DNA from 4 places in the Mesorhizobium sp. MC2-1-1 genome. Region 1 is predicted to be linked to each of the others. Evidence: predicted binding sites of a transcription regulator. Region 1 holds the regulator's gene; each other region holds the start of a gene.
The links. Region 1 encodes LexA, which represses DNA repair genes until DNA is damaged. Its sites were predicted from a motif close to TGTTCNNNNTGTGTTCNG; they were not measured.
Positions count from the first base shown of each region.

Region 2: the regulator LexA is predicted to act here: its motif matches at 1,571-1,588, upstream of ACR64R_RS03745 (ATP-dependent helicase).
Region 3: the regulator LexA is predicted to act here: its motif matches at 1,909-1,926, upstream of ACR64R_RS20035 (helicase-related protein).
Region 4: the regulator LexA is predicted to act here: its motif matches at 2,086-2,103, upstream of ACR64R_RS12975 (ATP-dependent helicase).

Region 1 covers NZ_CP195205.1:1,772,864-1,776,230, forward strand. The annotation lists gene kynU (kynureninase) at 1-638, opposite strand, end outside; gene lexA (transcriptional repressor LexA) at 1,089-1,823, shown strand; gene ACR64R_RS08980 (ComEC/Rec2 family competence protein) at 1,817-3,367, opposite strand, start outside.
Region 2 covers NZ_CP195205.1:783,838-787,204, reverse strand. The annotation lists gene ACR64R_RS03760 (LysR substrate-binding domain-containing protein) at 1-781, shown strand, start outside; gene ACR64R_RS03755 (hypothetical protein) at 1,024-1,200, opposite strand; gene ACR64R_RS03750 (hypothetical protein) at 1,328-1,495, shown strand; gene ACR64R_RS03745 (ATP-dependent helicase) at 1,603-3,367, shown strand, end outside.
Region 3 covers NZ_CP195205.1:4,045,681-4,049,047, reverse strand. The annotation lists gene ACR64R_RS20035 (helicase-related protein) at 1-1,743, opposite strand, end outside; gene phbB (acetoacetyl-CoA reductase) at 2,440-3,165, opposite strand; gene ACR64R_RS20025 (acetyl-CoA C-acetyltransferase) at 3,252-3,367, opposite strand, start outside.
Region 4 covers NZ_CP195205.1:2,578,344-2,581,710, reverse strand. The annotation lists gene ACR64R_RS12975 (ATP-dependent helicase) at 1-2,045, opposite strand, end outside; gene ACR64R_RS12970 (glucose/quinate/shikimate family membrane-bound PQQ-dependent dehydrogenase) at 2,286-3,367, shown strand, end outside.

The sequences.
Region 1 (3,367 bases):
TCAAGTTCAACCGGCATGGCCCCCGCGCTGTGACACAGATCCCATACGATCAGCGCACCGGCGTCATGCGCCTTGCGCGTGAGCGCCGCCATGTCGCGCAACTCGCCGGACTTGTAGTTGACGTGGTTGACCAGCACCACCGCGGTGCTTTCGTCGATCAGTTCCTCGATGGTTGGCGCGTGCACGCCGGCCAGGCGCAGGACGGTGTTCTTTCCGGTCGAGGCCACGCCTTCGGCCATATAGAGATCGGTCGGAAAACTGTCGCCCTCGGCAACGATCACGGTTCGGCCCGGCCGCATCGCCATCGCCGCATGCAGCACCTTGTAGATGTTGATCGACGTGGTGTCGCAGACCACGGTCTGGCCAGGCGCCGCGCCGATCAGCCGCCCGAGCTGGTCGCCCAGTTCGACCGGCATGTCGAACCATCCATCCTTGTTCCAGGCACGAATGAGGTCATGCGCCCACTCCTCGTTAGCTGCTTTGCGCAGTTCCTCGAATGCGGCGTGTGGAGCGGCTCCCAACGAATTCCCGTCGAGATAGATCACCCCTTCCGGCAGGACGAATTGATCGCGCAAGGCACGCAGCGGATCTGCTGCGTCCATAGCCTCGATCTCGGCGAGATCAGGAATTCCCCCCATTATGCTACCGCCTACATTTCGGAATGCCCGCCGCTCACGGCTGGCCAAGAGCGGTTGTCTCACCACCGTCGGCGTCCGGGCAAGAACCTTTCGTCCTGTGTTAGCTGGTCCATGGAGGGCGAGAACCGTGAACCGGCAAATCGCCGACGTTGGCATTTTGGGTTCGTTTCGTTCACGGTGCGGCATGCGCAATCGATGTATGCGCGATCGCACCCGGCACTTCCGTGATGCCGCCACCCGCTGTTCCCATTTAAGCAAGGCTGCAAATTCGAGCGGAATCAATGCCACTGCGCTACAGGTAGCGGCCAAGGCCCCTCGGATGCAACATTGTTTCGGCGGTCCTAACAAATTCACTAAACTTTAAACGGTTGCGGAACACAACTGGAACAGATAGTGTTTGTTCTGGGTTTGTTTTTCTGATTCTGGTTTCAGAACCCGTGGGGGCCGCCGATGCTGACGCGCAAACAACATGAACTCCTGATGTTCATCCATGAACGCCTGAAGGAGAGCGGGATTCCTCCATCCTTCGACGAGATGAAGGAGGCGCTCGACCTCGCCTCGAAGTCCGGCATCCACCGTCTGATCACGGCGCTGGAAGAGCGCGGTTTCATTCGCCGGCTGCCGAACCGGGCGCGCGCATTGGAGGTCTTGCGGCTTCCCGACTCGATCGCGCCTGGCTTGAATGCCGCTAAGAAGTTTTCGCCTAGCGTCATCCAGGGGGGCCAGGGCAATCTCGGTCGACAGGTCAAGCCGGCGACGCCGTCGCGCACGCCGACGCCCAGCAATGACGATGAATCCACTTCGGCCGTTTCCATCCCGGTTATGGGCCGCATCGCCGCCGGTGTGCCGATCGACGCCATCCAGCACCAGACGCATTCGATCACTGTGCCCCCGGACATGATCACCGGCGGCGAGCATTATGCGCTGGAGGTCAAGGGCGACTCGATGATCGAGGCCGGCATCTTCGACGGCGACACCGTTATCATCCGCAACGCCAACACGGCAAGCCCGGGCGAGATCGTGGTGGCGCTGGTCGACGACGAGGAAGCGACGCTCAAGCGCTTCCGCCGCAAGGGCGCCTCGATCGCGCTCGAGGCGGCCAACCCGGCCTATGAGACCCGGATATTCGGACCGGATCGGGTAAAGGTTCAGGGCAAGCTGGTCGGGCTGATCCGGCGTTACTGAGTGGGCGCCGGTTTGATGTTCGCTTTTTCCTGTCGCTTGTACGGAGGCAGCCCCCTCGCCTCGCGCGCGTATTTCCGCTGCTCGTGCCATGGCCGATACGGTTCTTGGACCGCGTAGCTGATGGCCGGCCGCGCGGTTGCCGATTGCGGATCGAAGAAGATGGCGGCGCTGCCGCCGCGCGCCAGTTGCCGTTTGGTGACGACGAGCACGCGCGGATCGCGGCATGGGTTGTAGGCCGTGGCGTCGTTGATGACGATGAGGTCCGCGAACCCGCAGGCCGACCGGGCGTTGTCTCGGGTCTCGGCGAGCGCCACGATCGCGCCGGAAGGATACCGGCCGATGCAGAGATCGCCGATACAGTAGAAGGGCGAGCCCGCCGGCAGGTCGACGGGGTCGGCGATGTCGAGCGCCCCGTTGGCGAATGTCTCCGGCGGCACGATTTGCTCGGCTTTCAGCGCCCGTTTCCAATTGTCGGTGGTGAACTCATTGGAGCGTTCGCGGTTGATGGCAAGCTCTCCGCCGCCGATCGGCATTGCCACCAGATGGGCATCCTCTGAAATGAGCACATCAGGCGTTCGGACATGCGGGATGGCCAGCAGCGCGGCGAGCGCGAACGGAACGGCGGCTAGCCTCAGCCAGGTGGTGGCCATGGTTGCGATGACGAGCGCGATGGTTGCTAGCAGCACGGACTGGATCGAGATAAGCCCGACGGCATCGACCGGCGAGCGCTCGGAAATCCATGCCGAGATGGCTATCATCGCGGTGAGCCCCTTGCCCATCACATAGAGAAAAGGACCGTCAAAGCCGAAGGGCATGGCCAGTGCGCTAAGCACGGCGAACGGCATGACGATCAGAGAGACGATCGGCATGACCGCCAGATTGGCCAGCAAGCTGAGCGGCGACACACGCTGGAAGTGCCAGATTGCGAACAGCAATGTCGCGCTGCCCGCGACAAGCGAGGTAATCGCGGCTCCACCCACTCCAACCGCCAGTTTTCGAGAGACGAAGCCGACAAACGAGCGCCTTGCCGGCGGCGTGGTCGTTTTGCCGGCGCGGTAGTCGGCAAAGCCGGCATAGGCGCCGACGAGCGCAGCAGTGGCGGCGAAAGACATCTGGAAGCTCGGGCCGACCACTTCATGCGGCGAGACGAGGATGACGGCGATGGCCGAGATCGCCAGGTTTCGCATCGTCAGCGCCGCGCGGTCGAAGAGCACGGCGACAAGCATGACCGCCAGCATGATGAAGCTTCGCTCGGCCGCCACCACGATACCGGAGATCACGAGGTAGCAGGCGATCGAGAGCAGCGCGATTGCAGCGGCATATTTCTTCACCGGCCGGCGCGACGAGAAATCGGGAAACAGCGCGAAGGCACCTCGCAACAGCACCATGATCGTGCCGGCGACCAGCGCCATGTGGAGACCGGAGATCGAGATGATGTGATAGATGCCGGTCCGCCGCATCGACTCGTTGATCGCCTCCGGAATCCCGGCGCGCACGCCGACTATCAGCGCCGCCGCGATCTCGCCTTCGGACCCGCCGATGGC
Region 2 (3,367 bases), 990 kb from region 1:
GACGCCGGAGGGCGAGACATATGTGGCGCGCGTGCGCGAGGCGCTCGAGCGGATCGTTGCGGCCAGCATGGAGGCCACCGGCCAGTCGCAGGCGCATGTGCTTCGCATCTGCGTGCTGCCGACCTTCGCGGCGCGCTGGCTGTTTCCAAGGCTGTCCACCTTCCAGCAACAACATCCCGAAATCGAGATGCGGGTGTCGACTTCCTACGCCACGCACGAATTCTCGACCTCGGAATACGATCTCGAGATCCGCTATGGCGACGGCAATTTCCCTGGCCTCATCTCGGACTTGCTTTTCAAGGAAGACCTGACGCCGGTTTGCAGCCGCAAACTGTTTCACCAGGTTCTAGGCGACAAGCCGCTGTCCAAGGTGACGCCGGAAGATCTGCGCTTTTTCACGCTGCTTCACTCCGACACCTGCACCCAGAACTGGCAGTCGTGGCTGGGGTTTGCCGGCGCCAGCTTCGTGCTTGGCGAGACCAGGAGCGTCTATTTCGATTCCTGCATGATGTCCTACGAGGCGGCCAATGCCGGCATGGGGTTCGCCGTCGCCAACCGCGCCTATATGGCAAGCGACATCCGAGCCGAAAGGCTGGTGGCCCCCTTCGCGGTCCATCATCCCAACACGGCCGGATGGTATTTCGTAAGCCCCATCAAGGCGCTTGGCGCGCGCAAGGTGGAACTCTTCAAGCATTGGATCATGGCCGAAGCGGCGCTGACGCAGCGCCAGTTGGACATGGAGATCGCAGGCGGACAGCCGGGACGATCGGCGATGGGGTGAAGCCCGACATCGCTGGCCGCCGAGGGCCCGAGAAGACGGACCGCGCCGGAATTTAAGGATTTCCCGGTGATTTCCTCGCAGGTGCGTAGCGCTACCGCGATCGCACCATGACGCAAGGTCGAGACTCAGCTATCTTGATTTGCGCGGCGGGCCTGATTTCCCGCTTGGCCGGCGCTATCGAGCTTCCTCCCAAGCAGCGCCGGCCTTCTTCGTTCAAGGCCGACAAATCAACCCGCCCTGCCCTATTGCTTCGTACCCTGCTGGTCGCCGCCCGTGGTGGATTTCGGCACCGGGTTCTTGTCCACCTGAGGGTTCTGGTTGACTTCATCGCCGGGCGCCTTGGTGGGCTGCACGCTGTTGTCGCAGGCGGCGAGCGCGAGCCCTGCCGCAAGAGCCAGCAGCACAGGAACCTTCGTCATGACGACCTCCTCTCCTTCGCCCCTTGCATGATTGGCAAACGAGGCGGTGGCGGATTGGTTGCGCGTGGGGGGAACCAACCGGCCCGCCCCCGGTTGAAAGCCAAACTAACCGCACGAGGAGACGATGATGATCCGCCTGCTGCTTACCGGCCTTTTCGCCTATACCGCTTATCGCGTTGCCGTGAGGATGATTGATGAGGTGCCCGGCAATGTCGCGCCGCTGGACATGCCAGGCGACGAGAGGCGCAATCTGAGGCGGCAGTCGGCAGCGATGGGAGTGGCGCCGAGGCGGTAGTTTTAGCCGCGGGCAGGTTACCTGTCTCGCCGGCTCTTACCGGTCACGAGCGCCAGAGGCGAGATCAGCTATATTGCGAACAAAGCAGAAACGATGCTTGATGGGCGATGAACATCGCCGCCCATGATTCGTCCTTCGAGACGCCCGCCTATCTTGCCCGGCTGAATGACGAGCAGCGGGTGGCGGTGGTGCATGGCGACGGCAAGGTGGCCGCGCCGCTGCTGGTGATCGCGGGCGCCGGCTCCGGCAAGACCAACACACTGGCGCATCGCGTCGCCCATCTCATTGTCAAGGGCGCCGATCCGCGCCGCATCCTGCTGATGACATTTTCCCGCCGGGCAGCCGCCGAGATGGCCAAGCGCGTCGAGCGCATCGCCGGCGAAGTGCTGGGGCGCGATGCCGCGATCATCGCCGACGCCCTCGCCTGGGCCGGCACCTTCCACGGCATCGGTGCAAGGCTCTTGCGCGACTATGCCGAGCAGATCGGCCTCGACCCGGCCTTCACCATCCATGACCGCGAGGATTCCGCCGACCTGATGAACCTTGCCCGGCACGAGCTGGGATTGTCGAAAACCGAAAGCCGCTTTCCGACCAAAGGCACCTGCCTGCAGATCTATTCGCGGGCGGTGAACGCGCAGGCGCCGCTCGGCGAAGTGCTGGGCTCGGCCTTCCCATGGTGCGCGGCGTGGGCGGATCAACTGAAGGAGCTTTTCGCTGCCTATGTCGAGGCCAAGCAGGCGCAGAACGTGCTCGACTACGACGACCTCCTGCTCTACTGGGCGCAGATGGCGGCCGAGCCGGAGATCGCCGCTCACCTCGGTTCCCGCTTCGACCACGTGCTGGTCGACGAGTACCAGGACACCAACCGGCTGCAGGCCTCGATCCTCCTGGCGCTGAAGCCGGACGGCGCGGGCCTGACCGTGGTGGGCGACGACGCGCAGTCGATCTATTCCTTCCGCGCGGCGGAAGTGCGCAACATCCTCGATTTCCCGAAGCAGTTCGCGCAAGGCGCGGAGATCGTCATGCTCGAGCGCAACTACCGCTCGACCGAGACGATCCTGGCCGCCGCCAACAAGGTCATCGGCGAGGCAAGCGAGCGCTTCACCAAGAATCTGTGGACCGAGCGCCGGTCGTCGCACAAGCCGCAACTGGTAAGCGTGCGCGACGAGGTCGAACAGGCGAACTATGTCTGCCAGGCGATCCTGGCCGAACGCGAGGCAGGCACGGCGCTGAAGGCGCAGGCGGTGCTGTTTCGCACATCGAGCCATAGCGGGCCGCTGGAGGTGGAGCTGACGCGACGCAACATCCCCTTCGTCAAATTCGGCGGGCTGAAATTCCTCGACGCCGCCCATGTGAAGGACATGCTGGCGATGCTGCGCTTCGCCGAGAACCCGCGCGACCGCGTCGCCGGTTTTCGGGTGCTGCAGCTGATGCCGGGCATCGGGCCGTCCGCCGCCTCGCAGATCGTGGACACCATGGCGACGTCGCTCGACGAGACGCTGGGCCTCGCCCGCTTCCGGCCGCCGCAGCGCGCCGCTGAAGCCTGGCCGGCGTTCCTCGACATCTATGGCGGGCTGCGCGCCGGCGCCAACTGGCCCGCCGACCTCGAACGGATCAGGCTCTGGTACGAGCCGCATCTGGAGCGCATCCATGAGGACGCGATCACGCGTCGGGCCGATCTCCTCCAGCTCGAACAGATCGCCTCGACCTATCCGTCGCGCGAACGCTTCCTGACCGAGCTCACCCTCGACCCGCCCGACGCCACCAGCGACCAGGCCGGGCCGCCCCATCGCGACGAGGATTATCTCATCCTGTCGACCATCCATTCGGCCAAGGGCCAGGAGTGGAAGAACGTGTTCGTGCTCAACACGG
Region 3 (3,367 bases), 2.3 Mb from region 1:
GCCGACCAGCGTGCCGATCGGCGCGCCGATCCAGCGCAGGACGCCGTCGGAGCCGAGCGCCAGGTCGCCATTGGCGCAGGCGGCAAAGCGTTCGGCGCGGGCTTCGAACTCGGCCGCGAGCGCCTTCTGGGCGGCGGTTCGCACCGCCTTGGCGTCCTCGCCGCCGGCGCTTTGGTCGGCGGTGAAGCGGAACCCCTGCAACTCGCCGACATGATGGCCTTCGACGAGGACGGTTCCGGTGGGGCTGATTTCGGCTTCAGGCATGGTATTTTCTCTAAGGCGCCGCATGAGGACGGAAGTCCTGCGGTCTACGAAGCGTTTCGTCAACCGCTCATGCAGCGCATCCGACAATCTGTCTTCGATTTCGCGCGTCTTTTCCTGCCAGTGTAGCTGATCGGCCAGCCAGCCGGGGCGGTTGGAGACGAAAGTCCATGTGCGGATCTGCGCGATCCGGTGCGAGAGCGTATCGATATCGCCTTCCGTCGTGTCGGCGCGCCGCACCTGCTCGGCCATGTAATTCTCATCGACATGGCCATGCCGCGCAAGGTCCATATAGATAGAGGCGATAAGGTCAGCGTGCTGCGCCGGCGCGATCTTGCGGTAGTCCGGCAGAGCGCAGGCTTCCCACAGCAGCGCGACGCGCTCCCTGTCGGAAGCTAAAGCGCGGATGTCGCCGTCCTTCGACAGGTGCTCCAGCGCCTGCGCGTCCACGGCCGGCAGCGCGCGGGTCAGCCCTTCGACCGGCGCATTGGTCTCGATCGAGCGCCTCAGCGCATCGAGGCTGGAAAAATCGAAATCGGCGGTGCGCCATTGCAGCACTTTCACCGGGTCGAAGTCATGCGACTCGATCTTGGCGACCAGATCCTCGTCGAACGGATCGACCTGGCCGGTGACGCCGAATGTGCCGTCGCGCAGATGCCGGCCGGCGCGGCCGGCGATCTGGCCGAGCTCGGCCGCAGCCAGGTTGCGGTACTGATAGCCGTCGAATTTGCGGTTCTGGGCGAAGGCGACATGGTCGACGTCGAGGTTCAACCCCATGCCGATGGCGTCTGTGGCGACGAGATAGTCGACGTCGCCTGACTGGAATATCTCGACCTGGGCGTTGCGAGTGCGAGGGCTGAGCGCGCCGAGCACGACGGCGGCGCCACCCTGCTGGCGGCGGATCAGTTCGGCGATGGCATAGACCTCGTCGGCCGAGAAAGCGACGATCGCCGTACGCCGCGGCAGCCGGGTCAGCTTCTTCGAGCCGGCATAGGCAAGGTGAGAGAGCCTTGGCCGGGTCACCACCGACACGCCCTTCAACAGGCGCTGCAAGATGCCATGCATGGTGGCCGCGCCCAGAAGCAGCGTTTCCTGGCGGCCGCGCAGATGCAGGATGCGGTCGGTGAAAATGTGGCCGCGTTCGAGATCGCCGGCGAGCTGCACTTCGTCGATGGCGACGAAGGCGGCGTCGGTTTCGCGCGGCATCGCCTCGACGGTGCAAACCGAGTATCTCGCGCCGGCCGGAACGATCTTCTCCTCGCCGGTGATCAGCGCCACCTTGTGGGCGCCTACTTTCTCGCAGACCCGGGCATATACTTCGCGGGCGAGCAGCCGTAGCGGCAGGCCGATCACGCCGCTCTCATGCGCGACCATGCGTTCGATGGCGAGATGGGTCTTGCCGGTGTTTGTGGGTCCCAGCACGGCCGTCACGTCGCGGCCCGAAAGGATCAAAGGCTGGGAATGTTTCGGCTGGATGTTCATCGGCTCGGAAATGAGGTTTCTGCCGCTTGTAGTCTGAACCACGGCGGCGCCGTCGTGTATGACAGGCGACACATAGGGATTTAAAACGCCAAGCGAAAGCGGAATGTTCCTCTGCTGGGTAGGCGGGGCCGGCTGCGGCATCCAAAATCGGCTCCTGTTAACGGCTGGAACGAGTCTGGAACGAATCAGCGACGAATCGCTGACTCGTCCTGGTTCAGGGTTTGTTCACGGCTACATGTGGATTTTTTGACGATGAGTCTCACCACATGCTGAATCGAGAAATTGGCCCGATTTATGCCTAGCCCCATCGAGCTGGGCATGACCGTTAACCTTGCCGGCGGACCTGTCGCGGTCGACCTCGGGACCATCGTCAAGGTTATGAATTTATTGACTTTTCTTAATCGCTTTTAACGAATTCGGTGACGTTTGCCCCGCCCGCCGTTAACTTTCCGGTCAAAGCCGGAACGAATCGGCGACGAATCAGCGATCTGTCGGTTTTCCCGGTTTGTTCACCCCTAGATATGGTGTTATCCACAGCTTGCCCACCGAGAACTCACAGCTTGTGAAGAGAGTTGCGCACAGGGAGTGCCCCGGCCGTTAACCTTTGCGTGCCGAATTGAGGCAAGGTGTCGCGCCGGCCTTGCCGGCGGGCAAAAGGCGGCCCCAAAATTGGGGCCGCCTTAGCGATAACGGGTGTCAGGCGAAGTACTGGCCGCCATTGGCGGTGATGGTGGAGCCGGTGATGAAGCCGGCTTCGTCCGAAGCGAGGAAGACCACGCAGCGCGCGATCTCTTCCGGTTCGCCGAGGCGGCCTACAGGGATCTGCGGGATGATACGTTCGTTGAGCACTTTCTCGTCGATCGCCTTGACCATCTCGGTGGCGATGTAGCCCGGACAAATGACGTTGACGGTTATGCCGGCTCGGGCCCCTTCCTGGGCGAGGGCCTTGGAGAAGCCGATGTCGCCAGCCTTCGAAGCCGAATAGTTTGCCTGGCCGGCCTGGCCCTTCTGGCCATTGATCGAGGAAATGGTAATGACGCGGCCAAACTTGCGGTCGCGCATGCCGCTCCACAGCGGGTGCGTCATGTTGAAGACGCCGGAAAGGTTGGTGTCGATCACCTCTTTCCACTGCTCGCGCGTCATCTTGTGGAACATGGCGTCGCGGGTAATGCCGGCATTGTTGACCAGCACCGCGACCGGACCGAGATCGGCCTCGACCTGCTTGATGCCGGCGGCGCAGGCGTCATAGTCGGCCACCGACCATTTATAGACCGGGATGCCCGTCTCGGCCTTGAACTTCGCGGCCGCCTCGTCATTGCCGGCATAGTTCGCCGCGACCGAATAGCCGGCGTTCTTCAACGCGACCGATATCGCCGCGCCTATGCCGCGCGACCCGCCCGTGACGATTGCTACCTTGCTCATGCGTTTCCCCTTCTTGAAGCGACCCTGTGTCCGGGCCTGGCAGATAAGGAACGGGCGGCTTTACGCCGCCCGTCAAATCGAGTCCGTCAAAGCGCTTCCACGCACATGGCGACGCCCATGCCGCCGCCGATGCACAGCGTGGCAAGGCCCTTCTTCGCGCCGCGACGACGCATCTCGTGGATCAGCGTGTTGAAGATGCGGG
Region 4 (3,367 bases), 810 kb from region 1:
AACCAGATATGCAGGTTCTTCTTGGCGCGGGTCAGACCGACATAGGCAAGCCGGCGCTCTTCCTCCAGGCCGGAGCGGCCGCCTTCATCCAGTGCGCGCTGATGCGGGAACAGGCCTTCCTCCCAGCCGGGGAGGAACACGGTCTCGAATTCGAGGCCTTTTGCCGAATGCAGCGTCATGATCGAGACGGCGTCCTGTTCGGCGTTCTGTTCGGCATCCATGACAAGCGCCACATGTTCGAGGAAGGAACGAAGCGACTCGTACTCCTCCATGGAGCGGATCAACTCCTTTAGGTTTTCCAGCCGCCCGGGCGCATCCGCCGAACGGTCGTTCTTCCACATGTCGGTGTAGCCGCTCTCCTCCAGGATGGTCTCGGCGAGCTCGGTGTGCGGCGTGGTCTCCAGCGCTTTCTGCCAGCGCTCGAAATTGGCGGCGACCTCACGTAATGCCGCGCGCGGCTTCGGCTTCAGTTCGTCGCTTTCGGCCAGCGTGGCGGCCGCTTCCAGCATCGGAACGCGCATGGCGCGCGCGGTGTCGTGGATCTGGCGGATGGTGGCTTCGCCCAGCCCACGCTTCGGCACGTTGACGATGCGTTCGAAGGCGAGGTCGTCGCCGCTGTTGGCGACGACGCGGAAAAAGGCCAGCGCATCGCGGATTTCCAGGCGCTCGTAGAAGCGCGGGCCGCCGATGACGCGGTAGTTCAAGCCCAGCGTGATGAAGCGGTCTTCGAAGGCGCGCATCTGGAACGAAGCGCGCACCAGGATCGCCATGTCATTGAGATTATGCTTCTGCCGCTGATAGGCCTCGATGGCGTCGCCGATAGCCCGGGCCTCTTCCTCCGAGTCCCAGGCGGCATGCACATGCACCTTGTCGTCCTCGGGGTCGTTGCGATCGGTGAACAGCGTCTTGCCGAAGCGGCCCTCATTGTGGGCGATCAGGTGGGAAGCCGCGCCCAGTATATGCGCGGTGGAGCGATAGTTGCGCTCCAGCCGGATGATGGTGGCGCCCGGGAAATCCTTGTCGAAACGCAGGATGTTGTCCACCTCGGCGCCACGCCAGCCATAGATTGACTGGTCGTCGTCGCCGACGCAGCAGATATTGACTTTGTTCTCGCTCACGGCCGCGCGCTCGCTGGCCTCCGCGGGGGCGGCCTGACCGGCCGACCCCCGGTCGGGCTTGCGGCCTTCGGCCGATGGGCTGCGCCCGGGCCGCTGCGCCAGGAGCCTTAGCCACATGTATTGCGCGGTGTTGGTGTCCTGGTACTCGTCGACCAGTATGTATTTGAACTTGCGGTGATATTCCTTCAGCACGTCCGGATAGGCGCGGAAGATTCGGATCGGGTGATAGAGCAGGTCGCCGAAATCGCAGGAATTCAGCGTCTGCAGCCGTTCCTGATAGGCCTTGTAGAGCTGGCGGCCCTTGCCGTTGCCGAAGCTGCGGGCATCGCCTTCCGCTATCTCGTCGGGGCCGAGGCCCTTGTTCTTCCAGTTGTCGAGCATCTGGGCGAAGGTCTTGGCCGGCCATCGCTTGTCGTCCAGCCCTTCGGCCTGAATGAGCTGCTTGATCAGCCGCACGACGTCGTCGGTGTCGAGGATGGTGAAATCGGATTTCAGCCCGGCAAGCTCGGCGTGACGACGAAGCAGCTTCACGCCGATCGAGTGAAAGGTGCCGAGCCAGGGCATGCCTTCGACATTGCCTTCGCCGATCAGGTGGCCGATGCGCTGTTTCATCTCGCGCGCGGCCTTGTTGGTGAAGGTGACGGCCAGGATCTGCGAGGGGAACGCCCTGCCGGTGGCAAGGATATGGGCGATGCGCGTGGTGAGAACCCGCGTCTTGCCGGTGCCGGCGCCGGCGAGCACCAGGACAGGGCCCTCGGTCGTCTCGACGGCGAGCCGCTGCTCGGGGTTCAGGCCCTTCAGGTAGTCGGGGGCGCTGTGCTGGCCGCTGCGGGCCGCCATGGCGCGCGCGGCTATGCCGGACGGGGCCGCCGCGGGCCGCGCATTCGGTTCATCAAAAAAAGGCATGTCTTCGGAAAAGCCCGACATTGATCCCGAATGTAGTGATTCGGCAGCGAAAGACCAGAACTGTCTACGTTTTGTTCCAGTTTCGCATGTGCCAGGCCAACTTGACAGCTGGAGCGGGCAAGGGAAAGCTGGCGGCAGGGCAGGGACGGCATGCCGTCGCCTGAAAGCCGCCTCCTCGTTAGACGCAATTCCGGACGGAAAACCGCTTCACACTTTTCCTGGAATTGCTTGAAAGCGCGCAACAGTCGAAGGAGCACCGTCTTGGCTGTCACCATCACTTCCCTCCTCATCCTCATCATCGGTCTCATTCTGAGCGGTGGCGGCGTCTGGCTCGCGGTGCTGGGCGGCAGCTGGTATTACCTTGCCGCCGGCCTGGTCTTGCTGATCACCGCCTGGCTGTTTTTCAGGCGCAGGTCGACGTCGCTCTGGCTCTACGCGCTGTTCTTGCTCGCGACCTTGTGCTGGGCGGTCTGGGAAATCGGCTTCGACTGGTGGCAGCTCGCTCCGCGCGGCGGCGTCATCGTGCTCATCGCCTTGTGGCTGCTGACGCCATGGGCAAGGCGGGGCCTGCGGGGGCCAGACGCGCGCGCGCCGCTGATCCTGGCCGTGCTCGCATCGCTCGCGGTCGCCGGCTATTCAATGACCGCCGATCCTACGGACATCGCCGGCACGCTGGGCACCGAAAAGGTGGCGACGGCCCCCAATCTCGGCGGCGACATCCCGGATGGCGAGTGGCATTTCTACGGCCGCACGCCTTTCGGCCAGCGCTATTCGCCGCTCGACCAGATCACGCCCGACAATGTCGCCAAATTGCAGCCGGCCTGGACTTACCGCACCGGCGACGTGAAGGGGCCTGGCGACATCGGCGAGACGACCTATCAGGTGACACCCCTGAAGATCGGCGACACGCTGTTCATCTGCACGCCGCATGATTTCGCCATCGCCATCGATGCCGCGACCGGCAAGGAAAAGTGGCGCTACGACCCGAAGATCAAGCTCGACAACAACCGCCAGCACCAGACCTGTCGCGGCGTATCCTATTACGCCGACGCCAGGATCGCTGCCGGCCAGCCTTGCGCGCAGCGCATCTACCTGCCGACCTCCGACGCGCGGCTGATCGCGCTCGACGCCGCGAACGGGCAGGTGTGTGCGTCTTTCGCCGAGGGCGGCACGCTGAACCTGATGGCCAACATGCCCTATCCGAAGTCGGGCTATTACTATTCGACTTCGGCGCCGCTGATCGTCGGCGGCAAGATCATCGTCGGCGGCGCGGTCAATGACAACTACTCGACCGAGGAGCCGTCAGGGGTGATCCGTGCCTTCGACGTCAACACCGGCGCGCT